Regions from separate parts of the Gordonia sp. KTR9 genome, predicted to be linked through region 3. Evidence: riboswitches for the same ligand, from Rfam matches in the RefSeq annotation. Region 3 holds a riboswitch; each other region holds the start of a gene.

Region 1 (7,663 bases), 1.6 Mb from region 3:
CAGTTCCCGCGGTCGTGGGAGATCGACGCGTGTTTCCCGGACGACGGTCGCCGGGCGGGCGGACAGCACGATCACCCGGTCGGAGAGGTAGACGGCCTCACGGATGTCGTGGGTGATCATCAGCACGGTCCAGCGGTAGCGTTGCCACACCGACTGCAGCCACGACTGCATCTCGGTCCGGGTCAGCGAGTCGAGCGCGCCGAACGGCTCGTCGAGCAGCAGGAGATTGCGATTCTGCACGACCGTGCGGAGCAGTGCCGCCCGCTGCCGCATCCCGCCGGACAGCTGAGACGGACGCGCGTCCTCGAACCCGGACAGTCCGAAGGTGGGGAACAGTTCGGCGGCCCGGCGCCGGGCCTCGGCCGTCGACACACCGTGCACCTGGAGGCCGAGGATCGTGTTGTCGAGGATCGTGCGCCACGGGAACAGCAGGTCTTTCTGCGGCATGTACGCGCAATGCCCGGCCACCGCGGTGTCGGAGCCGACGGTGACGCTGCCCGAGTCGGGGACGTCGAGCCCGGCGAGCATGCTGAAGATCGTGCTCTTGCCGCATCCACTCGGCCCGATGACGGAGACGAATTCGCCGGGTTCGGCCGTGAACGAGACCGCGTCGAGGACATGCCGCCGGGGACGACCTCGGCCGGGCTGAGGGAAGGATTTCGTCAGCCGGTCCACGACGAGCCGGCGGGTCTCGTCGGTCATGACGGCGCCTTCTCGGCTCGCGCCCACGGTGCGACGACCCGTTCGACCGCGAAGGTCAGCAGGTAGAGGGAGACACTGACGAGGGCCGTCACCAGGACCGCGGCGAGCACGAGGTCGGTGCGGAACGAGTTCTTCTGCAGGCTCACGTAGATGCCGAGCCCCTGGGTGGCGCCGACGTACTCGGCGAACACGGCACCGACCACCGCGTAGGTGATGCCGATCCGCAGCGCGGTGAAGAACCGGGGCAGCGCGGAGGGCAGGCGGACGTAGCGAAAGATCTGGCGGCGAGTGGCACCCATGCTCCGCAGGAGTGCGCCGGCCTCGCGGTCGGCGGCCGCGAATCCCTCGATCAGCCCGATCGCCATCGGAAAGAAGGTGACCAGGGCGATGACCAGGACTTTGGGCAGTACGCCGAATCCGAACCAGATGACCATCAGCGGTGCGATCGCGATGATCGGCAACGTCTGCGACGCGACGAACAGGGGTACGAACGCCCGGCGCAGTACGGGGGAGAAGTCGACGATGATCGCCAGCACCCATGCCAGTACCAGCGACACCCCGAATCCGATCAGTGTGACCTGGAGAGTCGCCGCGGCATGCACCCCGATCTCGCTCCGGTGCGCCCACCCCTGCTCCGCGACACGCGACGGTGACGGCAGGAGCTGGGGCCGGATTCCGCTGAGTTCGACGTAGATCTGCCAGACCGCGACGAGGGCCGCCACCGTCACGATCGCGGGTGCCGCCCGCCGGAGACCGGTGCTAGCGGGCGGGGCCACGGCACTCAGCCCAGGTACTCATTGGTGAAGTAGGTCGACCAGTCCGGTTCGGTCGTGAGCGGAGCGCCGTCCGGACCGGTGAGAAGTCCACTGCGGTAGAGGAATCCGGAGTTGCCGGCCCATTGTTCCAGCGTTTGCGTGCCGACCTTGCCCTCGGCATCCTTCATGTACCGGTCGGCGAGCATCCGCTGGCTCTCGATCACCAGCTGTTCGTCGTTGAACGCGCCGGGGTTGGCCTCGATGAGGTCGCGGGCGGCCGCGTCCGGGTCGTCGGCCGCGGCCTGGTAGCCGCGTTGCAGCGCCCGTACGAACTTCGCCGCACGCTCCGGATTCTCCGCCAGCCAGTCCTCGTTGGCGTCGACGACGATCGCGTAGGCCTCCGGGAATCCGAAGTCGGTGTAGTGGAAGTACTTCATCGGGGTTCCGTGATGCTCGGCCTCGATGCCCTCCCAGGCGAGGTAGGAGACGGTGAAGTCCGCCCGCCCCGAGTAGACGGCCTCGTACGCGGAGGTGCCGAGGGTCACCGACGTGAAATCTCCTGTGCCGCCGTCGTTCCGGATCACCTGCTTGAGGGTCTCTTCCTCGCCGGGGTCGCCGAACCCGGCATATGTCCTGCCGTCGAGGTCCTTCGGGCTCGCGATGTCGTCACGACCGGCCCGAACCCCGATACCCGTCGCCCATCGCTGCAGCGGCGCGAGCACGGAGATCGTGTGCGCGCCCGAGGCCCGGGAGAAGGTGGACGAGTTGTGGGTGCTGATCCCGAACTGGGCGTTCCCCGCGTCCACGACGGTGTCGACGGCGGTGTTGTTGTAGGGCAGTATCTCGACGTCCAGCCCGGACTCGGCGAAGAAGCCGCGCTGTTGCGCCACGAACAGTCCCGTGTGGTTGGTGTTCGGGGTCCAGTCGAGCGCGAATCGGATGGTGTCGTCGGAGGCGGAGTCCGACCCGCACGCGGTGGCTGTCGACAACACCGCGATCGCGACGACGAACCCGGCGAGGATGCGGTGCACGCGGCCGATCATGCGGCGGGCCATGCGTAGGGGTGCAACGCGGTGTCCCAGAACATGAGCTCGTACCGGGTGGCGACGGTGAACGCCGCGGTCATCGCGGCCTGCTCGTCCGCGCCGGCGGACGCCGCTGCCGCATCCACCAATTCCCTTGCCCGAGCGGCGGACTCCTGGAACTCCGGGGCGTCGTAGGTGGTCACCCACTGTGCATAGGGATGGTTCGGGTCGGCGGCGAGAACCGCGGCGGCGTTCGCGGCAAGTCCTCGGCCGACATCGGCGTAGATCCAGAAGCAGGGCAGTGCGGCGGCCGCGCCGACCGCGTACGACTCGGTCGCGGCGGTGGCGATCAGATAGGACACGTACCCGAGGCAGGCGGTCGACGGCTCGGGTTCACCCTGCCGCGGCGGCAACTGGCCTCCCTCGAGCAGGTCGCCGTGCAGGGTGACCTCGACGGCGGCCGCGGTTGCCGACGAATTCGCCCAGAACGCCGCGGTCTGCGGATCCGGCGACTTCGACGCCAGGATCGCGAGTGCTCTCGAGTACCCGGCCAGGTACAGGGAATCCTGTTCCAGGTAGGTGCGGAACACCTCGAGGGGCAACGTCCCGTCCCCGAGGCGGCGCAGGAACTCGAGATCGTCGATCGCCGCCCTCAGGTCGGAGGTCTGGTCCCACAGCTGATCGGTGAAGCGGCCGGTATCGGACAAAAGCGTACGCAAAGACATGACATCCCTTCGCCAGCATTACCTGGTCAGGTTCTCGGGTCTCATCTCAGCCCCGCGGTCGCGGAGCACCCCGTGTCAGAACGGAACCAGGCTAGCAGAAGGGAGCAGGGGGCCTAGACGACCGCGGGCTCGATGCCCAGCTTGCCGGCCAGCTTCGCGAGGTATCCGGTCGCGCGCTCGACCGAGTCGTCGGGCAGGCCGTACAGCACTGTCGTGACCCCGATCTCGCGCCATTTCTCGAGCTTCTCGGGGACCGGCCGGAAGTCGAGGACGACGATCTCGGGCTCGCCGTCGCGGCCGGCGTCGGACCAGATCTGCTTGAGCAGGGACACCGATCCCTCGATGTCCTCCTCGCCGGGGGTGGTGATCCACCCATCGGCACTGCGCGCGATCCACTTGAAGTTCTTCTCGTTGCCCGCCGCGCCCACCTGCACCGGGATGTGCGACTGGGTCGACTTGGGCCACGCCCAGCTGGGGCCGAAGTTGACGAACTCGCCGGCGAACTCGGCTTCTTCCTGCGTCCAGAGGGCGGTCATCGCCTCGAGGTATTCCCGGAGCATGGTCCGCCGCCGCTTCGGCGGCACGTCGTGGTCGGCGAGTTCGTCGAGATTCCAGCCGAATCCGACACCGAGAGTGACTCTTCCGTCGGAGATGTGATCGAGCGTCGCGATGGTCTTGGCGAGAGTGATGGGGTCGGACTGCACCGGCAGGGCCACCGCGGTGGCGAGTCGGATGCGTTCGGTCACGGCTGCCGCGGCGGCGAGTGACGTCCAGGGGTCCAGGGTGCGCATGTAGCGCTCGTCGGGAAGGGTCTCGTCGCCGGTGCGGGGGTGTGCGGCGTCGCGTCGCGTCGGAATGTGTCCGTGTTCGGGGACGTAGTACGACGCGAACCCCGCATCCTCGATGAGCGGAGCCAGGACATGGGGCTTGAGCCCCCGGTCACTGGTGAACTGCACGATCCCGAAATCCATGTGGCCCTCCGACGGCGTCGTTCGGTCGTCCGCACGATCCGGACGGTTGACTGGACACCAGTCTAGGTGATCGGCGTCACTCAGGCCAGGGGTGGCCGGTGGGCGCCGGCCGTTCGATCACGCGGATGTGTGGACAGCGCCGGCATGACGAAGAGGTCCAGGTGACGCCGGATCTGCCCGGCGTCGTCGATGTCGAGTGCCTCGCCGGGCGAGGTGCCGAGGCTGATCAGCACGCGCGCAACCCATTCGGACACCTCGCGCAGATCGTGCGCGGGGTGTATCTCGCCCCGGTCGACGGCCTGCTCGACGAAGGGGAGCCAGAACGCCGCGAGGTCGGGGATCAGTTTGACGACGCCGACGCCCGCGCATTCGGCGAACTCGGTCGGCTCCTCGGTGCGGAGCCTCAACAGCAGCGTGCCCGGGTCGTCGTAGGCGCCTCGACCGATACGCACCCCGGCGGTGAGCTGGCCGGCCAGGTCGCCGATGGCGTCGAGCTCGGCACGGGCGTCGCGCCAGAACGATTCGGTCAGGCGGACGATCGTCGCGCCGATCATGGACGGTTTGTCCGGATAGTGCCGATACAGCCACGCGCGGGACACGCCCGCCGACTCCGCGACCTGTTGCATGGTGGTCGCCCGGATGCCCTTGTCCGCGAGCAACTTCTGCGTGGCGTCGAGCAACCGCTCGTGGACCGTCGTGGTCGAGGCTTCGGTCACCGGCATCTCCTGCGTTCGGGGTCGTCGCGCGCCGTGTGTCCGGGTGTCCGCTCGGGGTGGGAAGCAGATACGTCGTAGACAGTTCGCGGATTCTGTGTACACGATACGTCCCATCGTGTAGACACAAATCAGATTGTGTCTACATCCACATCGTGACCCCAGCGGGTCCATCGAGGGGGCAGTGTGCCTTTACCAACAACCGCGATCATCGGCGCCGGAATCAGCGGGCTGACCGCCGGGAAGATGCTCACCGACTACGGCGTCCCGTACACCTGTTTCGAGAGTTCGGACAGGGTGGGCGGCAACTGGGCGTTCGGGAACCCGAACGGTCACAGCAGCGCCTACCGGTCGCTGCACATCGACACCTCGAAGCATCAGTTGTCGTTCCGGGACTTCCCGATGCCCGACGACTACCCCGACTTCCCGCACCACACCCAGGTGAAGGCGTATCTCGATTCGTACGCCGAGGCCTTCGATCTGTACTCGTCGATCGAGTTCACCAACGGGATCGAGCACGCGACCCGGCTGGACGGCGGCGGTTGGGAACTGGAGACCCAGCACGGCGAACGTCGACGGTTCGACCTGCTGGTGGTGGCGAACGGTCATCACTGGGATCCGCGGTGGCCCGACTTCCCCGGCGACTTCGACGGCATCGAGATGCATGCCCACCACTACATCGATCCGCGTACCCCGCACGACTTCACGGGCAAGCGCATCCTGGTGGTCGGACTGGGCAACAGCGCGGCCGACATCGCCGTGGAACTGTCGTCGAAGGCGCTGGACAACAAGCTGACCCTCTCCACACGGTCGGGTGCGTGGATCGTGCCGAAGTACTTCGGCGGCAAACCGGCGGACAAGTACTACCGGTCGACGCCGTACCTGCCCACGTCCTGGCAGCGGAAGTTCGTCCAGGTCATGCAGCCGGTGACCGCGGGCCGCCCAGAGGATTACGGCCTGCCGACGCCGAATCACAAGTTCTTCGAGGCGCATCCGACCCAGTCGGTGGAACTGCCGCTCCGCCTGGGGTCGGGCGATGTCATCCCCAAACCCAACATCAGTCGATTCGACGGGTCCACGGTCCATTTCGACGACGGGACGGCCGACGACTTCGACATCATCATCTACGCGACGGGGTACAACATCACGTTCCCGTTCTTCGACCCGGACTTCATCAGTGCGCCCGACAACCGGATCGATCTCTACAAGCGGATGTTCTACCCGGGGATCGACGACCTCGTCTTCGCCGGGTTCGCACAGGCGGTTCCGACCCTGTTCCCGTTCGTGGAGTGCCAGGCGCGGCTGATCGGGGCCTACGCGACGGGACACTACCGGCTTCCCTCGGTGCCGGAGATGCGACAGACGATCGAGGCGGACATGCAGTACTACACGGGGCACATGCTCGACCGGCCGCGACACACACAGCAGCTCGATCACTATCTCTACGAACACAACATGCGGACCAAGGAGATCCCGGCCGGCATCCGCCGTGCCCGGCAGCAGGGGCCGCCGACCTGGGCGGGGATCACCGCGGACCTGGTCACGAAGGGAGTCTCCGCATGAGCACCCCCGACGGTGCGACCACCGTACGTTTCCGCTCGACCGACGCCGACTGCGATGCCTGGTTCTTCCCGGGCGCGGAGTCGTCGGCATTCGAGATCGACGGCAAGCGCCCCGTCGTCGTCATGGCGCACGGCTTCGCCGGGACGAAGGACTCGGGCCTGGCCCCGTACGCACAGCGTTTCGCGGCCGCCGGTCTGGCGGTCCTCGCGTTCGACTACCGCGGTTTCGGGTTGTCCGGAGGTGATCCGCGACAACAGATCTCACTGGAACGCCAGGCCGACGACTATCGCGCGGCGGTCACCGCGGCCAGCGAGCAGCCGGGAGTGGACCCCGAGCGGATCATCCTCTGGGGTGTGTCCCAGTCCGGCGGGCACGCGCTCACCGTCGCCGCCGATCGCACCGACGTGGCCGCGGTCATCGCGGTGGTCCCGCTGGTCAACGGTCTTGCGGCCGGTCGTGTCGCTTATGCGCAGGTCGGCGGGGCGGCCATCGCCCGATCCACCGCCACCGCGGTGGCCAGTTCGGTGGCGCGGCGGCTCGGCCGCACGCCGAAGATGATGCGCGTCGTCGGCGAACCCGGCGACGTGGGTGCCGCGCTGACCGCGCCCGGGTTCCTGGAGAGCTATCGCGCCATCGCCGGGCCGTCGTGGCGCAACGAGGTCGACGCGTCGGTCGGGCTCGAGGTCGGGTCCTTCCGGGTCGACAAGTACGCCACCCGTGTCCATGCCCCGGTGCTCTTCCAGATCGCCGACTTCGACTCCGCCGCACCGCCGCACGCGGCGTCGAAGACCGCGTTCAAGGCGCACGCCGAGGTTCGCCACTACCCGTGCGATCACTTCGACGTCTTTGCGGGCAACGAATACTTCGAACCATGCGTCGCACACGAGATCGGCTTCCTGACCAGGCATCTGGTGTCGAGGTCCGAGGTCGTGGGGACCGGGACGCGATGAGCCGGGCGATTGTGATCGGGGGTGCCTCCGGCATCGGTCTCGCCACGGTCGACGCGTTCGTCGAGCAAGGTGTGCAGGTGATCGTGGCCGACCGCGACACCGAACGTGCCGACCAGGTCGCGGCCGCGCGCGACGGGGTGGCGGCGGTGCACCTCGACGTGACCGACGAGGCTTCGGTCGCAGCGACTTTCGCCGATGCCGGCGAGTTCGACACCGTGGTGAACTGCGCCGGTCTGTCGAATCCTGGTGCACTGACCGA
Region 2 (7,663 bases), 1.1 Mb from region 3:
CGAACGAGTACCGGGCGCCACAGTTGCCGCAGTCGCCGGTCGGGGGGCCGGCACCGTCGCCCTCGCGCCGGCCGACCGGTTTGCCGCAGCGCCAGCAGAACCGCTTGCTGTCGGCGATCACCGGGTCGTCGATGACGGCATCGGCGGGTTCGATGTCGGTGATCTTCGGCATCTCGACCAGGCCGCTGCCGAGCCGGCGTTCGTGCACCGGAGGCCGACGGTGCGGCACCAGTCGCCGGCCGAGCGGACCCGAGTCGGGTTCGGGATGGGGTACGGCCGGACGCGATCGGACGACGCGGTCGGTCCGGTCGTCAGGGTCGACCCCGACGGTGAACACCGGTGCGACGGCCTGTGTTCCGACATCCGGGTCGGCGCGGCGCCCGGGCCGTGGATCGGTCGTGTCGTCGGAGCCGGCGGTCAGTGCCGGCTCATCCCCGAGAAGCGAGTCGAGCGAGACCCGCTGGGTGCCCAGCTCGTCGCCCTCCGTGTGGGCGCGCGAGTCGCCGCGCACGTCGTCCGGCTCGTCGTGGCGGGCGGTGCTGTCCATGGGCATCAGTCCCGGTAGTACGGCTGGGGTGCGCCGTACCCACTGTCGAGGATGGACAACCAGCGGTCGCGGATCTCCTGCCAGCGACCGGAGACGCGAATGCGCTCGAGCACCCCGTTGACGAAGCGGACCATGTCGTCCTGCCCCTTGGGAATCCCGACGCCGTAGAACTCCTCGCCGAGGCTGGGACCGACGACCCGTACCCATGGGTCCTGCGCGGCGAGGCCCGCGAGGATCGCGTCGTCCGACGTCACCGCATCGATCTGGCCCTGTTGCATGAGCACCAGGCAGTCGGCCCAGGTGGTGGTGCTGACCATGCGCGCGCGTGGCTGGATCGACTGGATGCGACCGATCGAGGTCGTCCCGCGCGCCGCGCAGACGCGTTTGCCCGCGAGTTGATCCGGACCAGCGACGTTCGAGTTCCGGAAGGACAGAATCCGCTGCGAGGCAACGTAATAAGGGGCGGAGAAGCTGATGTCGCGCAACCGGTCGCAGGTGATGCTCATCGTCTTGATCACCACGTCGACGGTCATGTCCCGCAGCGCGTCGATGCGCTGCGCGGAACTCAGGACCTGGAATTCGATCCGGCGGTCGTCCCCGAAGATGGCCCCAGCGATCTCGTGCGCGATGTCGACGTCGAAACCCTGGATGTCGCCGGTGATCGGATCGCGGAAGCTGAACAGGTTGGAGCCGATGTCGAGGCCGACGATGAGCCGGCCGCGTTCCAGGATCCCGGCCATCGTCGAATTCGGTGGCATCTGACGGGCAAGCGGCATCTGGGCGGGCGGCCGCAGGGTCAGCGTCGCGTTGCATGCCTCGGAACTCGGTGGGGGTTCGACGGGCACGTCGACCTGCACGCCGGGCAGCACGGGCGACCCGGCGGTGGCGGTCGGCGGCGGTGATTCGGGTGCGGGAAAACGCACGCATCCCGTCGCGACCAGACCGGTGAGCGCGAGCACGACCACGACGGTCAGCAGGCGGCGAGCCGAGCGCGGGGTCGTCATCGGTACTCCCGGATCCGGGGGATGAGACCGCCCACGACCGCGACGCCGGCGAAGACGGTGAGCAGCAGGATTCCGGTGCCGGTGAACCCGAGTACGCGCTGCGCGGTGTTGATGTCGTCCCGGAACGAGTTCCGGGCGGTGGTGATCGCATCGACCAGGGCGGTGTCGACAGCGGTGTAGGCGCGCGCGGAACTGTCCGGCCCGTCGCCGACGGTGTGCAGGCGCGCGAGACCGAAGTTCCCGGTCTGGATGTAGCGGCGGACGGCGGCGTCGGTGCGCCGCCACTCCGTCAGCGCCGCGGTGACCGTGTCCAGCTGCTCGGGGGTGACGGCGCTGTCACCGTCCTCGGTTCCGTCGCGCACGTCGTCGACGATGGTGCCGATCTCGCTCGTCGCGACGGAGAAGCTGCGTTCCAGACCGCCCTGGTCGCCGCGGCGGATGAGGGACAGGGTCTCGGCCGACCGCGCCTGCTGGGTGAGGATGCGCGCAGCGGTCAGGTCGCGGAGCGGGTCGGCGCCCTCGGTGCGGGCGTCGCTGGTCGCGGCGACCGACATCAGGCCGGAGGCGAGCAGCCACAGGGTCCCGATGCCGAGGGCGAAGATCGCGGCGACGACCCCGACGTTGAACCGTCTGCGGGTCCGGCGCGCGAGATAGCGGGACGTCAGCACCAGCGCGGCGAGCAGGAACAGCAGCGGTGCGTAGACGGTCCAGGGCGGACGGGTCAGCGTCTGTTGTGGATCGGCGATCGCCATCGAACGTCGTTCGTAGAGACGCTGCGCGGCCGGCAGGATCTGATCCTGCATCATCGACGACGCCTGTCCGAGATACGCCGACCCCACCGGGTTGCCGAGCCGGTTGTTGGTCCGCGCCGTCTCGATGAGTCCGCTGTACACCGGGATCGACGTCGACAGCGTCTCCAGATCGGCGCTGACCGCCTGCTCCGACCGGTCCGACGTCATTCCGGAACCCGGCTCGCTGGAGGTACCGGTCGCCAGGATCAGCGACGACGACGCCGTCGCCAACGCATCCGAGTAGCGTTGTCGCAGATCAGGGGTCTCGAGTCCGCCGGAGATGAACGCCGCGTTGGCCGAGGCGTCGGCGATCGACAGTGAGCTGTAGAGGACCTGGGCGGCCTCGGCGAGCGGCTCGGTCCGGTCGATGAGGCGCTGCAGGGTCTGGGTGCGGTCTTCGAGAACCGTCGATGCGTACAGCCCGGTGCTCAGACAGCCCAGCGCCAGGATGCCGCAGATGATGATGAGCTTGCCGGGGGTCGTGACCGCGAAGTGGCGGATGGTCTGGAAGGGCGACTGGGCGCGTTCCCGGGCGGTGGCGACGAGTTCGCGACGGTCGGCGAGCACCTGGCGGATCGGGGGAGAGGCCTGCGCCGGCCGGATCGTGCGACCGCCACGCGTCAGCGCCGTCCGCACGGAGGACGCGTCGCCGGTCACCTACCTGATCCCTTCTCAAACGCTGGATCGTCTCCGGTGCGGTCGTACGGTCACCGGTTCCCCGTTCCGGATTCGCGTGGCCGGGCGATCAACGCCAGGTGTTGTGTCACTTGGGTCATCGTTCACCGGGTCGTGCGTGTTTCACCCTATGTCATCGGGCAGGGTTCGGTCCGGGTTGACCGACGCCGCGTCGCCGACCTCGGTCGTTCGGTTCGCGCTGCGTGAAACCGGCGTCTCCGCACGGTTCTCGACCCGGTGGTCGGCAGCGGTTTGCGATGTTCCTGGCAGGTGGCGCGCGTCTCACTTACGGTGGAGGCACCCGGTCGAGGCGATCGGGATGCGAGGAGGCGTGGTGCGCGGCGACGGCGACGGCTGGGTGATCGATCCCGACGGTTCACGATATTGGGGAATCCACGGCGCGGCAGGCCTGCTGTTGCGGGCGCCGCTGCCGGAGGGATCGACAGGTGTACTCCTCCAGCACCGCGCCGCGTGGTCGCATCAGGGTGGCACCTGGGCGCTGCCCGGCGGCGCCCGCGACTCGCATGAGGGCGCCATCGACACGGCGATCCGCGAGGCCCAGGAGGAAGCCGGGATCACCGGCGACGACCTGCGCGTCGTCGCGGCGGTCGTCACCCACGAATCGCCCGGCGGATGGACCTACACGACCGTCATCGCCGAGACCGACACGCCGGTCCGCACCGTCGCCAACTTCGAGTCCACCGAGCTGCGGTGGGTCGACGAGAAGCGGGTGGACCAGTTGCCGCTGCACCCCGCGTTCGGGCTCGCCTGGCCCACCCTCCGCGAGCGCATCGCGATGCTCGACCCGCAGAGCTGAGCTGGTCCTTCGGCGGGACCCTTCGAGGCTCGTCGACCTCGACGCGCTCCTTCGTCGCTCGCTCGGCCCGGCGGCTAGCGCTCCTCGCACCTCAGGGAGCAGAGGAGGTCACGCCCCGACCCGGCCGCCGTCCAGCAGCCGGTTCGCGCCCGCGACCAGCGCGTGGACGTTCGCCTCGTCGCTGCTCGCGCCCTCGCCGGCGGCCCAGGCGTGGCGGCCGTCGTTCTCGCACAGGAGGAACGTCGTGACCACGCCGTCGACGACCCGCTGATGCAGACGGACGATCTGAACGGGGGCACCGACGTCGTGGAGGATCGACGTCATCGCACCGACCGGGCCGGCGGCGACGGCGCTGCAGGACCTGATGCGGTCGGCGATCGCGAGCGACGCCCGGCACTCGACCAGGTCGCCCGAACACGACGCGACCGACCATGACCCGAGCCGGATCGTGCCGCCGCGGGAGTACTCGTCGGTGAATTCCTGCCAGGTCATCCCGGTGGCCTCCTCGTGCATTCCAGGGGGAAGCGGACGGCCGTACCGCTCGGTGAACAGATCGCCACCGCGACGGTCGTCGTGCTCATGCCACGAACAGGATCGATGAGTCAGATGAAGAGGGTGCATCTCGGTAACCGATTTCGGTCGAAGAATGGGTGACCGACGATAGAGCGCAACCGACCCGCAGCGGGGGGTCGGTCAGATTCAGACCCCGCTGCGGCGGGTTACGAGAATGCTCGTGATGCACAACATGATCGGTCCACCATAGACCCGCGACACCGACCGGGCAAACCTGTTTCGTCCCCGACGACGACTCGCTACAGCATCCCGGCGAGTTCCCGGGCCGCGGCGGTCGGGTCGGCGGCGGCGGTGATGGCGCGCACCACGACGATGCGCCGGGCCCCGAGCGCGGTGACCTCGCCGACGCGGCCGGCGTCGATCCCGCCGATGGCAAACCACGGTTTCGCCGATTGCGTTGCCCCCGAGAGCATTTCCGCAGTGGCGGACACGAGGTCGAGGCCGGCGGCGGCGCGGCCGGGTTTGGTGGGCGTGGTCCAGCACGGGCCGACGCAGAAGTAGTCGACGTCCTCGTCGGAGATCGCGGCGGAAGCCTGCTCGGGGTCGTGGGTCGAGGCGCCGATGACGACGTCGCGGCCGACGATCCGGCGGGCCGCCGACGGCGACAGGTCGCCCTGTCCCACGTGCAGGACGTCGGCGCCGGAGAGGGCCGCGATGTCGGCGCGATCGTTGACCGCCAGCAGCGCACCGTGCGCGTCGGTGATCGCCCGCAGTCGCGCGAGGATCTCGAGCTCCTCCCGCGCCTCCAGGGTCCCGAACTCGCGTTCGCCCGGCGAGTTCTTGTCGCGGAGCTGCACGATGTCGACGCCGCCCGCCAGCGCGGCGCCGACGAAATCGAGGAGGTCGCCGCGCTCGCGTCGGGCGTCGGTGCACAGGTAGAGGCGGGCCGAGGAGAGCCGACGACGACGGTCTGTCGCGTGGCCGGAATCCGCGGACCCTGACCTGGTGTGGTTCGGGGTCGTCACGCCGACCAGGCTAACCGGACACCTGACGCCCCCGCGTAGGGTGGACCGCACGAACACACGGGAGCCCGGACCGGCCGGGCTGAGAGTGCGGACCGATCCGCTGACCGTCGAACCTGATCCGGGTCATTCCGGCGAAGGAAGGTGATTCCAGCGTGAATTCCCCTCGGAAGACTGCTCACCGCACCCTGACGGTGGTGGGCGGCGGCGTCATCGGGCTGACGTGCGCACTGGCCGCGGCCGACGCCGGGTGGCGGGTTCGCGTACTCGACGCCGGAACCGACGAGCGCGCCTCGTGGGTCGCGGGTGGCATGCTCGGCTCGCTCGGCGAGGGACATCCCGGCGAAGAGGCGTCGCTCGCCCTGTCGGTGGAGTCGGTCCGGCTCTGGCCCGCGCTCGTGAAGCGGCTCGACGACCCCGCCGTCGTCACCGCCACCGACTCGCTGTTCGTCGCGGCCTCGGCCACGGACATCGAGTACCTGCGGCACCTCGCCGACTTCGTCTGGGCCGGCCAACCCCGCACCGACTCGGCGTTGCAGCCGGTGACCGGCCGCGACATCCGGGCACTCGAACCGTCGCTGAGTTCTCGTCTGGTCGGTGGCTATCGCGCGATCGGGGAGTGGTCCGTGGACAACCGGCGCCTCCTCGAGGCGTTGCGTGCCGCGGTCACGACGGCCGGCGTGGAGCTCACCACCGCCCGCGTCGGGTCCCTGGCCGATCTCGACGACCCCGGCTCCGACGGGCAGATCCTGCTCGCCGCCGGGCTCGGCACCGCGGCCCTCTGGCCCGGCGCCGACCTGCATCCGGCCAAGGGCGAGATCCTCCGGCTTCGTCGCACCCGCTGGTCCGTGCCCCCGCCCGCCCACGTCGTCCGGGCACGTCTGCACGGTCGGGCCGTCTACCTGGTGCCACGCGAGGACGGTGTCGTCGTCGGCGCCACCCAGTACGAGGCCGAGGGGTTGACCGACCGGGCGCCGCAGGCCGGTGGGGTCGCCGACCTGCTCGCCGACGCGATCGAGGTCCTGCCCGGACTGCGGACGTATGAACTGACCGAAGCGGCCGCGGGTCTGCGGCCGTGCACCGCCGACGGGTTGCCGCTCGTCGCCCGCGTGGACGCACGCACCGTCGTGGCGACCGGGCACGGACGCAATGGGATCGTCCTCGCCCCGGGTACCGCCGAGCGCGTGCTGTCGATCCTGGAAGGAGTCGAGGAATGAGTATCACGGTGAACGGCGAGAGCATGGATGTCGACGCCGACGCCTCGGTGCGCGATGTGGTCGCCGGGCTCGGGTTGCCGGACCGTGGGATCGCGGTCGCGGTGGACGGCGCGGTCGTCCCGCGCGGTCGCTGGGACCGGCACACCATGACCGACGGCGCCGTCGTCGAGATCGTCACGGCGGTGCAGGGTGGCTGACCAGTCGACACCGGACCCGTTGCGGATCGCGGGCCGCGACTTCTCGTCCCGGCTCATCACCGGCACCGGCGGCGCGTCGAATCTCGCGACCCTGGAACGCGCACTGGTCGCCTCGGGCACCGAACTCACCACCGTCGCGGTCCGCCGCGTCGACGCCGCCTCGGGTACCGGGGTCTTCGATCTGCTGCGCCGGCTCGACATCGTCGTGCTGCCCAACACGGCCGGCTGCCACACCACCGCCGAGGCGGTCCTGACCGCACAGCTGGCGCGCGAGGCGTTCGAGACCGACTGGGTCAAGCTCGAGGTGGTCGCCGACGAACGCACCCTGATGCCCGATGCCATCGAACTCGTCGACGCGGCCGCCGCCCTGGTCGGCGACGGGTTCGTCGTGCTGGCCTACACCAACGACGACCCGGTTCTGGCCGCGCGACTCGCCGATCTCGGGGTGGCCGCGGTGATGCCGCTCGGGTCACCCATCGGGACCGGTCTCGGAATCCTCAACCCGCACAACATCGAGATGATCGTCGACGACTGCCATGCCCGCTTCGACGACCCGCTGCCGGTCATCCTCGACGCCGGCATCGGCACCGCGAGCGACGCGGCGCTGGCGATGGAACTCGGTTGCGACGGAGTGCTTCTGGCGACCGCGGTGACTCGCGCGGAGAATCCCGAACTGATGGCGACGGCGATGCGGCACGCGGTGATCGCGGGCCGGTTGGCCGGGCGGGCCGGCCGAATTCCCAAGCGCTTCTGGGCCCACGCGTCCTCGCCCGGCCGCGATCCGGGCTGACGGGCGGCTGCGACAGGCCGTACGAATGACAGACCGGGCCGCTCCGGATTCGACGGCTATGGTCGAGGCGTGTTGCGGGTAGCGAATCTG
Region 3 (7,663 bases):
CCGGAGGACAGCGCGTCGACGGTCGAGAATCGCTGGAACACCCGGATCGGATCGTCGGAACTGAGCACGGTGACCGCCGAACCGAGCCGCATCCGTGTGGTGCGTGCCGCGATGGCGCCCAGCACGACCTCGGGAGCCGACACCGCGTAGTCGTCGCGATGATGCTCACCGACACCGAGGAAGTCAACGCCCACCTCGTCGGCGAGAACACCCTGCTCGAGAAGGTCCCGCAGTGTCCGGGCGCCCGAGCGGAGCGCGCCGTCGGGTTCGGCGGTGATGTCGCCGAACGTGTCGAGCCCGAGCTCGACGTCGGTGACTGCAGCGTGAGATTCCATGTCGCCCTTCGTGAGTATGTGGTTCTGCGGGTGAGACCGGGGATTCGGCGCCCGCGAGGGTCCGTTCACACCATTTCACGGACATCTTTCATGTTCGTCGAGGTGGCGGGCATCACGCTGTGCGATGCTCTTATCGGCAACCTGCTCAGCGGAAACAAGATTCTTCTAGACAAGGGAGACACCCCGATGTGGGATTCATTCTGGGACTTCATCTGGTACACGATCGTCATCTTCGCCTTCGTCGCGTACCTGATCGTCCTGTGGCACATCATCAGCGACCTGTTCCGGGACAAGGCGGCGTCGGGTTGGCAGAAGGCGGCATGGGTGGTCTTGTTGATCATCTTCCCGTACATCACCGCGATCGTGTACCTGCTGGCCAAGGGCAAGGGAATGGCCGAGCGTCAGCGTGAGGCCTACAGCGAGGCGAAGCAGGCCTCCGACGAGTACATCAGGTCCGTTGCCGGCGCCACGCCGACCCAGCAGATCGCCGACGCGAAGAACCTGCTCGACTCCGGTGCGATCACACCCCAGGAGTTCGAGCACTTGAAGAGCAAGGCTCTCGGCACAGCGGTCTGAGTCCTTCTGAGATGACGTGACGGGCGGCGGCGTTGCAGACGCCGTCGCCCGTTCTCTTCCCTTTTCGGTGTTCGCTTTCCGGGCGGCGTCGGCCACCGACGTCGCAGCGTCGTCGAGGTTCACCGACATCTGCCGATCCGTCGATCGAGGAGCGCCCATGGGTTCGGTCATCAGAGAACTGTTGCCGCGGGCGGTGGTGAACCGACGATGCTGGACCTGATCCCGGAGAATCAGCGACGCACCGTCGACGAACTCGACGACCGGCTCGATCTGTCCAGCGGAGACGTACGGGCCAAACAGTCTGCCTTCTGGCTCATGCTGTTCCTGTCGAGTGTCATCGCGGCCGCCGGAGTCGCCTCGGACTCGACCGCGACGGTGATCGGCGCGATGATCGTCGCTCCGCTGGCCACCCCGATCCTGGGCGTCGGCCTCGGAGTGGTCACGGGTCGTGGGCGGCTCGCGCTGACAAGCCTTCTGTATGTGGGCGCGGGGATGGTGATGGTGATCGTCATCGGCATCGTTGTCGCTCAAATCTTGCCGAATCCATCCACGGTGCTGGCGAACTCGCAGGTGGTCGGGCGGACGTCGCCGACCCTGATGGATCTTCTCGCTGCTCTGGCCACCGGCTTGGTCGGCTCGATCGCGGTGACCCGCCGTGATCTGGGCGATGTGCTACCCGGTGTGGCCATCGCGATCTCACTCGTGCCGCCGCTGGCGGTCACCGGGGTGTGCTTCGGCTCGGGTGCCCCGTCACTCGCGATCGGCGCGTTCATCCTGTTCGCCTCCAACATGATCGCGATGATCATCACCTGCACGGTCGTGCTGGTGTTCGCCAGGTATCACGACGTGGCGGACGTGGGGCGTCGTCGACGACGGCGAGCGTATGTGGTGCTCTCGGCCGCGTTCGTCCTCGTCACCGTGCCGATGGTCCTCAACTCCCTGTCGGCGGTGTGGGTCCGGCAGGTCCACGACGCCACGGAGCAGTGGCTCGCGGACACCCCGGGCGCCGAGGTGTCCGGGGTGACTTGGCACGGAGGCACGGCGACCATCTCCGTGCTCGGTCCCGAGAAGCTGCCGCCTCTGTCCGAACTCGAAGAATCCGTGCACGATCTGCTGCCCTGGGAGTCCGACATCGTGGTCATCCACGACGTCGGTGAGCGACTGGACGGCTAGGACGGCCTCTGGTCCTCCGACCGGACGCCCAGTCGCCACAACGGATTGACCGGGCCGTGGCCGGCGCCCAGCGGATAGGCGGCCGCCAGGCAGCGGGTCACCCAACTCTTGGCGAAGGCGACCGACTCGGGGACCGGAAGACCGTGTGCGAGTGCGCACGCGATCGCCGCAGCAAGGGTGTCGCCGGCGCCGTGGTCGTGTGGGGTGTCGATGCGCTCGTGGCTGAGCTCGATGAACTCCTCGCCGTCGTAGAGCAGATCCGGTGACTGATCCGACGCGCGCAGGTGTCCGCCCTTCACCAGCGCCCAGCGCGGCCCGAGATCGAGCAGCGCCCGGGCCGCATCGCGCTGGGAAGCCGCATCGGTGACCTCGATCCCGGTGATCAACCGGACCTCGTCCAGATTCGGTGTCACCACGGTGGCGAGAGGGAACAGGTTGTGACGCAACGTGTCGAGTGCCGAGTCGGCGAGCAACTGGTTGCCGTGCATGGATGCGCACACCGGGTCGACCACCAGCGGGACGGATGAGTCCCGACCGATGCCGCTCCGGCCACACTGCTCGACGATGGCCTCGATGATCGGCGCCGACGCGAGCATCCCGGTCTTCGCCGCGGCGACTCCGATGTCACCGACCACGGAGTCGATCTGCGCCGCCACGGTCTGTGGGGTGATCTCCTCGAATCCGGTGACGCCCAGCGAGTTCTGAACCGTCACCGCGGTCACCGCGACGCACCCGTGCACCCCGAGCAGGGCGAAGGTGCGCATGTCGGCCTGAATCCCCGCACCCCCACCCGAATCCGAACCGGCGATGGTCAGGACCCGAGTCGGAACAGACCCGGGCGGGCCGATCGGGAGCCCGACGAAGGCCTGCTCGTCGACTGTGCGCTGATTTCCGTCGACCGTGCGTCGATTCTCGTCGACTGTGCGTCGTCCTGCGTTGACTGTGCCCATCAGGCGCCCCCTGCGGTCTCGAGCGGTAGATACACGCGGCTCCCGGCCTCGGCGAACTCCGCCGACTTCGCCGCCATGCCCTCCGCGATCGTGCGGTCGATGTCCTCGGTGGTCACGAGACCGTGCTCCTCGGCGTAGGCGCGGACATCCGCCGAGATCCGCATCGAGCAGAACTTGGGGCCGCACATGGAACAGAAGTGGGCCGTCTTGGCCGGCTCGGCGGGCAGTGTCTCGTCGTGGAAGGCGCGGGCGGTGTCGGGATCGAGGGCGAGGTTGAACTGGTCGTTCCAGCGGAATTCGAAGCGCGCCTTGCTGAGTGCGTCGTCGCGTTCCTGCGCCCGCGGGTGCCCCTTGGCGAGGTCGGCGGAGTGCGCGGCGATCTTGTATGTGATCACGCCGACCTTGACGTCGTCGCGGTCCGGGAGGCCGGAGATGCTCTTTCGGTGTCACGTAGCAGAGCATCGCGGTGCCGGCCTGGGCGATCATCGCCGCACCGATCGCCGAGGTGATGTGGTCGTATGCGGGTGCGATGTCGGTGGCGAGGGGCCCCAGAGTGTAGAACGGCGCCTCCTCGCACAGCTCTTCCTCGAGGCGTACGTTCTCCGCGATCTTGTGCATGGGGACGTGCCCTGGTCCCTCGATCATGACCTGCACGCCATGGGATTTGGCGATCGTGGTCAGCTCGCCGAGGGTGCGGAGCTCGGCGAACTGCGCCTCGTCGTTGGCGTCGGCGATCGATCCCGGGCGTAGGCCGTCGCCGAGCGAGAACGTGATGTCGTAGCGGCGGAAGATCTCGCACAGCTCGTCGAAGTGGGTGTACAGGAACGACTCCCGGTGATGCGCCAGGCACCAGGCGGCCATGATCGAACCACCGCGGGAGACGATTCCGGTCACCCGCTCAGCGGTGAGCGGGACGTGGCGCAGCAGGACTCCGGCATGGACCGTCATGTAGTCGACGCCCTGCTCGGCCTGCTCGATCACGGTGTCGCGGTACAGCTCCCACGTGAGCGAGGCGGGATCGCCGTTGACCTTCTCGAGCGCCTGATAGACGGGTACCGTCCCGACGGGGACGGGCGAGTTGCGAATGATCCACTCTCGGGTGGTGTGGATGTCGGCGCCGGTCGAGAGGTCCATGATCGTGTCGGCGCCCCAGCGGGTCGCCCACACCATCTTCTCGACCTCGTCGGAAATCGAGCTGCGGACCGCCGAATTGCCGATGTTCGCATTGACTTTCACCGCGAAGCGCTTCCCGATGATCATCGGCTCGGACTCGGGATGACGATGGTTCGCCGGGATCACCGCCCGTCCGATCGCCACCTCGGAACGGACCAGTTCGGCGTCGACGCCCTCCCGGGCGGCGATGAACCGCATCTCGTCGGTGACGATCCCGGCGCGCGCCCAGGCCAGCTGGGTGCTCGCGCCGTCGATCGGCTCGGGCCGGTGCCAGCTGTCGCGGGTGGGTGCGAGGCCCTGCTCGACGTCGATGCGCGCCGACCGGTCGGTGTACGGGCCCGAGGTGTCGTAGACGTCCAGATGCTCGCCGTTGGTGAGGTGGATGCGACGCTGCGGTACACGCAGGTCGTGGACCGAGAGATAGTGCTTGGTGCTGCCCTCGATGGGACCGAGGGTCAGGAACCCGGAGTCGGCGGGTGCGCTGTCGGTGCGCGTGGCGGATACACGTGTGCCCATGGCGGTTCTCCCTACGCCGGCATTACCCGGACAGGTTCGAGCGGTCGGCGACCGCCCGTCGCCATCTCAGCCCTCGGTGATCGTGAGAGCCCCCGCGGTGTGTAGTTGTCGTGCGCCCGTCACCATACCTCGACTCGCCCGGAGCCAGGCCCGGGGCGGGAGTGAACCGTCTCGATCTTCGGCGGCAGCGCCATCGGGGTCGGCAGTTACGGTTCCGTAAGGTAGCGTGTGACCCTGATCACAGATGGTGTCGGTGTCGAGCCGCGGCAGTCGCCCGTCGGTGATCAGATGTCCGCGATCAAGAGGTGAGGAGGGTCGGGTGCTACGTAAGCATCGTCAGCGACCACCACAGTCGGCGAAGTCGATCCTGCAACAGATCTCGCAGGTGGTGCACAACCCCGACCGCGACCGATTCGAACTCTGGGTCGCCGGTGACCTGGTCGGTGTGCTCGGCTATTCGACCGAGACGGTCGACGGTCAGACCACGATCACCGTGCTGCACACCGTGCTCTACGACGAGTACAGCGGACACGGCCTCGCCACCCGGCTCACCCGCACCGTCGTGCACCATGCCCGCGAGCAGGGCGCCCGCCTGCGGCCGGTGTGCACGTTCACCAAGCGCTACCTCGACAGCCATCCCGGGATCGTGACGCTCGCCCCGGTGTGATCGAGCGTCGGAGGGCCGTCTGCGTCCTTCGTGGCTCGTCGCCGGACCCTTCGTGACGCGCCCTCCGCAAGCTCCGGGCGCTCCTCAGGGGGCGGGGGGTCGTGCGCCTCGCTCCTCAGAGAGCGGGCGGGCCGGCGAGCAGTGTCTCGCGAAGTACCTTTTTGTCGATCTTGCCGACCGCGGTGACCGGGAGTGTGGTCACGACGCGGATCACGTCCGGCAGCTTGAACGACGCGAGTCCGCGGCCGGTGAGGAACGTCCGGATCGTGGCGAGTTCGAGCGGCTGGGCCGGCGGGTGCTCGTGTGAGAGCACCACGGCGGCGCAGATCTTCTCACCGAGCGCGTCGTCGGGGAGTCCGACCACAGCGACCTGCCGGACCGAGTCGTGCGCGAGGAGGTTCTCCTCGACGTCGTCCGCGGCGACGTTCTCGCCGGCGCGCACGATGGTGTCCTTGATGCGCCCGGTCACGGCGACGTGGCCCGACGCCAGTCTCGTGACCTTGTCGCCGGACCGATAGAACCCGTCCGGCGTGAACGACTTCTCGTTGTGCGCCGCGGCGCGGTAGTACCCGCGGATCGTGTACGGCCCCCGCACGAGCAGTTCCCCTTCGACGCCGTCGGGGACGTCGGCGCCGTCTTCGTCGACCACCCGCACCTCGTCGAGTTCCGACATCGGGGAACCCTGCACCTGATGGACCAGGTCGCGCGGTTCGCCGGGACGGGTGTAGCAGATCAGCCCTTCGGCCATGCCGAACACCTGCTGGACGACGTCGCCGAGGGCCTCGTCGAGGGCGACCGCATCGGGCTGGGCCAGTTTGGCGCCACCCACCTGCAGCAGGCGTAGCGAACTGACATCCGCCGGCTCCCACTCGGTTGCCGCGCACCAGAGTTGCGCCAGGGCGGGAACGAGTGCCGTCACGGTGACTCGGTGCCGTTCGATGAGGTCGAACGTGTTGTCCGGACTGGGGTTGTCGGCGAAGACGACATGACCCCCGACGCCGAACACGCCGAGGATCCCGGGGCAGCACAAGGGGAAGTTGTGTGCGGCGGGCAGCGCGACGAGGTAGGTGTCGTCGGCGGTGAGGCCGGCGACGTCAGCCGACAGGCGCGCGTTGAGGTCGTAATCGTCGTGCGTGCGCGCGATGAGCTTCGGCAGGCCGGTGGTACCCCCCGACACCAGGAACAGGGCCGGCAATCCGGGGTCGGGGTCGGCCGGCAGCCCGACGGTGGCGGGATCGGCGTCGGGGAGCGCCGCGAATCGGCCCGGATCGCCGGAGATGAAGACCTGTGCGACCTCGGGTACCCGCGACTGCAGTTCGGCCGCGAGGTCGCGGAAGTCGAATCCACGACGACCGTCCTCGCCGATGTAGGCGACCGCCCCCGCGCCCGCCGCGAGGTGCGCGATCTCGGTGATCCGATGCGCGGGCAGTGTCATCACCGGCACGACGCCTGCGCGCAGCAGGCCGAACAGCGTCACGGCGAAGTCGAGGGAGTTGTTGAGCTGCAGTACGACCCGTTGGGCCGGCTGCAGACCGGCGTCGACGAAACCGGCGGCGCGGCGGAGGGTGGCGGCGCGGAACTCGGCGTAGGTGAGCGTGCGCGGACCGTCGGTGGAGGCATCGGTCACCGCGGGAACATCGGGGGAGCGCTCGGCGGCGAGGTCGAGGGCCGCGAACAGCGGGCGGTCGAGGAAGACACCCGCATCCCGGTACTTCTGTGCCTGGGCGTCGGCGTAAGGGGTGAAACCGTCGAGCAGATCGGGCACGTGGTCGAGGTGCGTCGGCATGAGTTCATTCAAACACAGCCAGGATAGGGTAACCTTACCGGTCGATACGGGACGGTGAACCGGCTCTCGACCCGCGGGGGGTTGTTTGATTAGGCTGCCCTAAGATTCCCTAAGATCATCGGTGCTCGAGTGCATCACGACCGGAGGAACGAAGGACATGTCGCTGACAACCGAATCGCACGCCGCGCAGTTCGTCGACCTGCTCGCGCCTGCCTCGCCGCTGAGCGAGTCCGATGCCGCACGGATCACGGCGGCCTGGGCGGGCTCCGGGGAGTTCGGCGACCACGTCGTCTACGAGCGTGACCGGCGCTGGACGTTCGCGGCCGGTGTCCGTGCTCGGGTGGTCGTCACGCGGAGCGAGGTCATCGTCGACGACCAGGGTGATCGGACGACGACGTCCTGGCACGGCGACCCGGCCGACGCGCTCGCCGCCGCCACCGCGTCGCTGTCGATTCCGGACTGGCGCGTCTACGGCTGGGTCGGTTTC

Evidence for each region. Region 3 has a riboswitch for thiamine pyrophosphate ahead of thiC (phosphomethylpyrimidine synthase ThiC). Riboswitches for the same ligand answer to the same signal wherever they lie in the genome.
Region 1: it holds a riboswitch for thiamine pyrophosphate, as region 3 does, so the genes downstream of both, KTR9_RS20340 (TenA family protein) here and thiC (phosphomethylpyrimidine synthase ThiC) in region 3, are expected to answer to the same signal.
Region 2: it holds a riboswitch for thiamine pyrophosphate, as region 3 does, so the genes downstream of both, thiO (glycine oxidase ThiO) here and thiC (phosphomethylpyrimidine synthase ThiC) in region 3, are expected to answer to the same signal.

The regions. Positions count from the first base shown of each region.
Region 1 covers NC_018581.1:4,370,192-4,377,854, reverse strand. The annotation lists gene KTR9_RS20355 (ABC transporter ATP-binding protein) at 1-702, opposite strand, end outside; gene KTR9_RS20350 (ABC transporter permease) at 699-1,478, opposite strand; gene KTR9_RS20345 (ABC transporter substrate-binding protein) at 1,484-2,512, opposite strand; gene KTR9_RS20340 (TenA family protein) at 2,497-3,207, opposite strand; TPP riboswitch at 3,195-3,290, opposite strand; gene KTR9_RS20335 (LLM class F420-dependent oxidoreductase) at 3,321-4,178, opposite strand; gene KTR9_RS20330 (TetR/AcrR family transcriptional regulator) at 4,259-4,900, opposite strand; gene KTR9_RS20325 (flavin-containing monooxygenase) at 5,078-6,454, shown strand; gene KTR9_RS20320 (alpha/beta hydrolase) at 6,451-7,404, shown strand; gene KTR9_RS20315 (SDR family NAD(P)-dependent oxidoreductase) at 7,401-7,663, shown strand, end outside.
Region 2 covers NC_018581.1:4,875,122-4,882,784, reverse strand. The annotation lists gene KTR9_RS22555 (serine/threonine-protein kinase) at 1-547, opposite strand, end outside; gene KTR9_RS22550 (glutamate ABC transporter substrate-binding protein) at 553-1,551, opposite strand; gene KTR9_RS22545 (hypothetical protein) at 1,548-2,999, opposite strand; gene KTR9_RS22540 (NUDIX hydrolase) at 3,352-3,834, shown strand; gene KTR9_RS22535 (hypothetical protein) at 3,943-4,326, opposite strand; gene thiE (thiamine phosphate synthase) at 4,647-5,372, opposite strand; TPP riboswitch at 5,420-5,530, shown strand; gene thiO (glycine oxidase ThiO) at 5,525-6,586, shown strand; gene thiS (sulfur carrier protein ThiS) at 6,583-6,783, shown strand; gene KTR9_RS22515 (thiazole synthase) at 6,776-7,573, shown strand; gene KTR9_RS22510 (ABC transporter ATP-binding protein) at 7,643-7,663, shown strand, end outside.
Region 3 covers NC_018581.1:551,079-558,741, forward strand. The annotation lists gene KTR9_RS03275 (LLM class flavin-dependent oxidoreductase) at 1-335, opposite strand, end outside; gene KTR9_RS03280 (SHOCT domain-containing protein) at 522-911, shown strand; gene KTR9_RS03285 (TIGR00341 family protein) at 1,119-2,084, shown strand; gene thiD (bifunctional hydroxymethylpyrimidine kinase/phosphomethylpyrimidine kinase) at 2,081-3,034, opposite strand; partial or broken gene thiC (phosphomethylpyrimidine synthase ThiC) at 3,034-4,723, opposite strand; TPP riboswitch at 4,731-4,820, opposite strand; gene KTR9_RS03300 (GNAT family N-acetyltransferase) at 5,043-5,390, shown strand; gene KTR9_RS03305 ((2,3-dihydroxybenzoyl)adenylate synthase) at 5,506-7,176, opposite strand; gene KTR9_RS03310 (salicylate synthase) at 7,334-7,663, shown strand, end outside.